DNA from 2 places in the Rahnella inusitata genome. Region 1 is predicted to be linked to the other one. Evidence: predicted binding sites of a transcription regulator. Region 1 holds the regulator's gene; the other holds the start of a gene.
What was found. The regulator LexA, encoded in region 1, represses DNA repair genes until DNA is damaged. The targets are predictions, from matches to a motif close to TNCTGTATGTACATACAGNA.
Positions count from the first base shown of each region.

Region 2: sulA (SOS-induced cell division inhibitor SulA) is a predicted target of LexA. The motif match lies at 1,537-1,556, and genes of this name have one in related genera.

Region 1 covers NZ_CP065024.1:20,390-23,812, forward strand. The annotation lists gene dinF (MATE family efflux transporter DinF) at 1-909, opposite strand, end outside; gene lexA (transcriptional repressor LexA) at 1,174-1,782, opposite strand; gene I2123_RS00115 (diacylglycerol kinase) at 1,902-2,270, opposite strand; gene plsB (glycerol-3-phosphate 1-O-acyltransferase PlsB) at 2,411-3,423, shown strand, end outside.
Region 2 covers NZ_CP065024.1:3,444,831-3,448,253, reverse strand. The annotation lists gene ompA (porin OmpA) at 1-653, opposite strand, end outside; gene sulA (SOS-induced cell division inhibitor SulA) at 1,010-1,516, opposite strand; gene I2123_RS16285 (TfoX/Sxy family DNA transformation protein) at 1,736-2,389, shown strand; gene yccS (YccS family putative transporter) at 2,409-3,423, opposite strand, start outside.

The DNA of each region.
Region 1 (3,423 bases):
TTCAATCGCGTAAGCAAAGCCGTCGAGCGCAAAGGCTGTAAAGGTCAGAAGGTTCATCAGAACGGCATTCACCGCAACAATATGGCTGCCGAGCCGCGCACCGAGAATAGTCAGTGAGGCGAAACAGAGCTGGAGTAGCAACGAACGCAGCATGATGTCGCGGTTGAGACTCAGCAACCGGTGCAGGTCACCGCGCCACGATGAGGTCAGCAGCGGGAAAGTGATCCCCCATCGCTTCATCACACGCCAGACAAGATACAGCCCGATGAACAGCGTGAAATACTCCGAACAGGCAGTTGCCGTCGCTGCGCCCTGCACGTTCCAGCCGAGCCCAATCACCAGCCAAAGATCCAGCACGATGTTAAGCAGGTTACCGGCAATGAGTAAAATCACCGGCCCGCGCACGTACTGAATTCCAAGGAGCCAGCCGAGGATCACCAGATTTGCCAGAGAAGCGGGTGCGCTAATCCAGCGGATTTCAATAAACAGCCGCGCCTGTTCCAGCACCGACTGGCTACCGCCGACAATATGGAAAGCCCCTTCCATCAGCGGATGCCTGAACAATAAAATCATCACGCCCGCCAGTACAGCCAGAAGAAAAGGCTGCACAAAAGCACGCGCCAGCAGGACTTTATCTTTCGCACCGAGCGCCTGCGCGGTCATACCGGTGGTACTCATGCGCAGGAACAACAGCATCATGAACAGGAAGGTAGTAATCATCGAACCAACCGCGACGCCGCCCAGATAATCGGGGCTGTCGAGATGACCGATCACCGCCGTATCCACCAGCCCCAGCAGAGGCACGGTGATATTAGAAAAGATCATCGGCAGTGCGAGCATCCAGAGGGCTTTATCGGTCGGGCTCAGAAAAGTGTGTTGAAGCTTTTGCAGAAGGGATTGATGTTGCATAGAGAATCTCATGCCGGAGGTTCAGGATATGCCTAAAATGACATCGCCCCGTCAGGGGCGATGATGCGAAATTCTTTCGATTAACGTCCTGAACCGTTTACTACGTCAGAGGGGGGAGACGCAGAAAATCTGTTCAGGTTGACCAAAATAATTCGAGTTGCAGGAAGGCGGCAAGCAAGCGAATCCCGAATCGCTGACTTTAGGTCAGTGATTCGGATGTACGCCCGTAGCCAACGCATCTGCAGCTCGAAGTATGACGGTCAATTAAATCCAGTCGCCGTTACGGATAACACCGACCGCTAAACCTTCAATGCTGAAGTTCTGTTCACGCAGGTCAACAACAATAGGCTGGAACTCGCTGTTTTCCGGCAGTAAATGCACAACGGTGCCCTGTTTTTTCAGGCGTTTTACCGTCACTTCATCGTCGATACGCGCGACGACAACCTGGCCATTACGCACGTCCTGCGTTTTGTGAACGGCAAGCAGATCGCCATCCAGAATACCGATATCGCGCATCGACATACCGCTGACACGCAGCAGGAAATCCGCGCTCGGTTTAAACATCGCGGGATCGACCTGATAGTGTCCTTCGATGTGTTGCTGAGCCAGCAGAGGTTCACCGGCGGCTACACGGCCAATAAGCGGTAAACCTTCTTCTTCTTCCATCAGCAGACGGATACCGCGCGAAGCTCCGGAGACAATCTCAATGACGCCTTTGCGCGCCAGAGCTTTCAGGTGTTCTTCCGCAGCATTCGGGGAACGGAACCCAAGACGAGCGGCAATCTCCGCGCGGGTTGGTGGCATACCCGTAGTGGAGATATGATCGCGAATCAGGTCATAGACCTCTTGTTGTCTGGTCGTTAAAGCTTTCATTCCGCCCCCTGGTTGTTTATACAGTCTAGCTGTGAGTATATACAGCTATACGAGCAATGAAAACCTAAGATTGAATAAAAACAGTGCATAAGCGCGATTCCTGGAATACAGATTCCAAATCAGAACCATCGCGGCCAAAAGATGCTGACCCAGACAAAAATCGCCAATATGATGGTCAACAGCACGGCAGCAGAGCCGATATCTTTGGCACGCCCGGAGAGCACGTGAAACTCAGGGCCGATGCGGTCGATAGCGCATTCCACGGCGCTGTTGAGCAGTTCCACCACGCACACCAGGACCACGGAACCGATTAGCAGGATACGTTCGATGCTGCTCACATCGAACCAGAAAGAGAGCAAAATTAATGGGATAGCCGCACTGGCTTCCTGTCGGAAGGCCGCTTCATTTTGCCATGCTGCTTTCAGCCCTTTCCATGAGTATCCGGCTGCTTTATAAATTCGGGTAAATCCAGTGACTTGGTTCGCCATTCTGTTACTGATCCTTGAGGGGTAGTCCTTCGGGTGTTTGATGCATTTTAGCGGTTTAATGGTCTCTCATCACCACAGATCTCATTTGAGCTTTCTGGTATCCTTGCGGCGAAATGGCTAACAAGAGGCTTCACGTTTTTATGTCAGGTTGGCGTAGACTTTATTACACATTATTGAATTTACCGCTTTCATTGCTGGTAAAGAGCAAAGTCATACCTACAGATCCGGTGACCGAGTTGCACTTAGACCCGACGCGCCCGATCCTGTACGTATTACCTTATAACTCCAAAGCAGATTTGCTGACCCTGCGTGCGCAGTGTCTTGCCCAAAATTTGCCCGACCCTCTGATTCCGCTGGATATCGACGGCACGCTGCTGCCAAGCCATGTGTTTATCGCTGAAGGCCCGCGCGTGTTTTCGTATTACACGCCGAAGCAGGAATCCGTAAAGCTGTTCCACGACTATCTGGATCTGCATCGCAATAATCCGGATTTAGATATTCAGATGTTGCCGGTCTCGGTAATGTTCGGACGTGCACCGGGCCGCGAAGGTCAGGATACACCGCACCTGCGCGTGCTGAACGGCATTCAGAAATTCTTCGCCGTGTTGTGGCTTGGCCGCGACAGTTTTGTTCGCTTCTCCAATACGGTATCGCTGCGTTATATGGCGACCGAGCACGGTACGGATAAAACTATCGCGCAAAAGCTCGCCCGTGTGGCGCGAATGCATTTCTCACGCCTGCGTCTGGCAGCAGTCGGCCCGCGTCTGCCTGCCCGCCAGGATTTATTCAATAAGCTGCTGGCCTCGAAAGCCATCGAAAAAGCCATTGAAGATGAAGCGCGCAGCAAAAAGATTTCCCACGAAAAAGCCCAGCAAAACGCTATCGCGCTGATGGAAGAGATCGCCGCGAACTTCTCTTATGAAGCCGTGCGCCTTTCCGACCGCGTGCTGAGCTGGACGTGGAACCGCCTGTATAAAGGCATCAACGTGAATAACGCCGAGCGCGTGCGCCAGTTAGCGCAAGACGGGCAGGAAATCGTGTATGTGCCCTGCCACCGCAGCCACATGGATTATCTGCTGCTGTCTTACGTGCTCTATCATCAGGGGTTGGTGCCGCCTCACATTGCTGCCGGTATCAATCTGAATTTCTGGCC
Region 2 (3,423 bases), 1.3 Mb from region 1:
GGAGCTGGTGCTGGAGCAACAACTGGAGCAGCGGCTTCATCTTGACCGAAACGGTAAGAAACACCCACAGCCAGCATGCCGTTATCAGGACGTGCGCCAACAGTAGCTGCGTCACCAATGTTGTTAACCCACTGGTAATCCAGACGGGTAGCCCAGTTTTTGGTAACTGCGTATTCAAGACCAACGGCTGCCAGTGGAGAAACACCGGTGTCGTGGTCGCTGATGCGGCCAGCTGCGCCATTGTTGAAGTTACCTTTAGAGTCTGCACGCCAAACCATACCACCCAGACGGGTGTAGATGTCCAGATCGTCAGTCAGTGGGTAGCTCAGTTTAGCAGCCAGCTGAACGCCTTGTGCTTTGAACGCGCCGTTGTTTACGCTGCCTTTAGAAGGCATGCGACCAAGCCAGTCATATCCCATTTCAAAGCCCAGGTATTGGTTCGCTTGGTAACCCAAGAACGCACCTGCACCCAGTTGGCTTTCGTGGGTAGGGCCGTTGCCGATACCTTCGTAAGCATTTGCGAAACCAGTGTCATGGTATTGGGACCAGCCCAATTTACCACCGGTATACCAGGTGTTATCTTTAGGGGCGGCTTGCGCTACGGTAGCGAAACCTGCCAGTGCCACTGCTAATGCGATAGCTGTCTTTTTCATTTTTGCGCCTCGTTATCATCCAAATAGGCAATTGAGCTTTAAGCTGTAAGCCCTTGGTTAAAATCCTTACGCCAAGGTTATTGCGTCAATTAGGAACTTGCCACTTTACGTTGGCATTATAGAGCAACCTTGGCGTTGTAAAGTCTACAACGTGGCGCGAAACTTACAAGCTTGAAGTGTTAACACCGTGGAAAAAAAGGGAAAAATGTACACATTTCTTAACGTGTTTGACCTTTTGTTGACAAAACTTGGAGGATATCTGCGTCAGGAATGCCCGTTTTTACTGGCTTTGGCGCTTGTTCCAGCACAAATCACTAAGTTCCGTATTATTTTCATCAGAACATTCCTAATTTGAACTAATGATATACAGAAGAGTGAATTTTTACTGTTGAGTGATGTCCATTGGCTGAACTTTGCTCATTTGTTGGCTTCATAATGAACCCGTAAGCCCCTCCCTGACGTGCTGCAATTTGCAGTCTTTCTCTCTCCACATCGTTCAATTCGGGTAGCCATCCCAACACCACGCTGTAATTTCCTGTTTGCAGCGCTTTTTCCATCGCATCTACTGTCGACATTGCCGTAATTTGATTCACCTGAACCATTTTATCGACAGGTAAGCCCGATTGAGACAACCAAACACGACTCAGTTTTTGTTGTGGCGTAAGCCATAACAACCAGCGGGACTGTGTGCCGAGATGTTGAAGCAGGGGCAGCAATAACTGGGCAAAAGCAGGTTGGCTCGCACTATAGACGAACTCAGTGATCAGACCATTATTCAGGGATGCAGACGTATTTACCTGTGGATGACTTACCGGCAAAGCAAGCTGACTAAAATGATGATTTGCATGTTGTTGAGTTCGCATAGTGATGTACCCCAGTGAGTTACTGTATGAATGTACAGTACTCTGGCAATGAACAAAGATCAACCCAATTTTTTCCAAGATATCTCGCAAATTTCGAAGGTAACAGGCTGCAAATGCATTTTGTATTTGGCGGGATGCGTCGCATTGCGTATTTTGATTTTAGCTGTTTAGCTAACCCATAAATGGGGTGTATGGAATTAATATGAAAAGGATAACGCAATGATAACTCAGTCAAAAAAACGTATTCTTCAGTGTATGGAACTCTTCGCTTCATTAGGTAATATTCGCGCCCGCTCCCAGTTTGGAGGGTACAGTTTATCGGCCAATCGCGTGATGTTTGCCCTGGTCTCAGACGGTGAACTGTATCTGCGTGCGAGCCATGAAACCGAAGAGTATTTTTGTGAGCAGGGCATGGAAAGGCTGATTTATCGTAAACGCGGGATGGCCGTCCTGCTCCGTTATTTTAAGGTGAGTAAAGCCCAGTGGGAGAAGCCCAGAGCATTGCGTCGGATGGCAATGCTTTCTCTGCGAGGAATGCAGCGTGATATCGACAGACGAAAAAACAACGAGGCCGGGCGGCTCAAAGACTTACCCAATCTGACGCTGGCATTAGAAAGAATGCTGTGGGAAGTGGGTATCGAAAACTCAGATGATCTTCGCCTGCAAGGGGCGTGCGTGACGTATGAAAAGCTCTGCGCAGTCAAAAAGGATCTGAGTATCAACATATTGATGGCCCTTGAAGGCGCAATTCTGGGCTTTCATGAAGCGGCTCTGCCAATGGCATCCCGTGAGTTGTTAACTCAGTGGTACAACCATCAGCAAGAGCAGCTGGAGCAGCAACGACAAAATACACATAACGTCGCAGCTAGTTGACTCGCACGGGGCATGCTTATCAGAGATGACTTTGTCCGGGCAGAATTTTGTTGTTCAGGCTGGTGAGCTCAGGTAAATGAGCCACCAGCAAACCAATCTGCTGCAGTACGAGCTGTTCTTTACTGTCGGATTCTGTCGTTCGTAATTGGATCCGCGCAGTCAGATGATTAAGCGCACGCTGAATCCGGTCTGTTTCTGTCGGCATATGATTGAGAGCACCATCCACACAACATGCCGCATCATCGAGCAGGCGAAGTGTTTCCGTATCTTCAAGTTTTTCCCGGTGCGCACCGAGTGCTGAAATGTAGCTAAGCATGGTGTGATTGAGGCATAACAGTCTGAACGCGGCTTCGAGCGTAGCAGGATCGTTATTTTTCTCCGAACTCATGTTGGAGACCACGGAAGCCAACTCGGCATCGCAGTTGTGCGCATCGCGACGTGCCAGACGGTAATCCAGGCTGTTATCTTTGCCCTGATGATATTGCACCAAAATAGCATCCAGATAGCGGCAGTTAGCTTCAAAGGTTTTGCTGACCACCTTGTCAATCTGACGGAATTTCCAGTCAGGCCAGATATAGGTCACTGCCGCCCACGCAATCCCACAGCCAATCACCGTATCGATAATACGCGGTATGGCCACTTCGAAACCCTCGCCCAGCAAATTGAAACACAACAACACCAATAGGGTGATAAACATGGTGGCCTGCGCATATTGCACGGTACGAAATGCGAAGAATAACAGTCCACTGATGACAATCAGGATCATCTGACCGTCAACGGAAGGGACGAAATACAGGATCGGAATACCGATCGCGATACCGGCCAGTGTGCCGATAATCCTCAGCGCTAAACGACGACGCGTCGCGCTATAGTTGGGCTGACAAACAAACAGGCTGGTCAGCAAAATCCAGTATCCGTGATTCATTCCGCTTACCTGAATAAACACATATCCGACAAAGAGTACAACGGACATGCGAATGGCGTGGCGAAACAGCACCGACTGCGGCGTAAAATGCCGCGAAATGCGCAGCCAG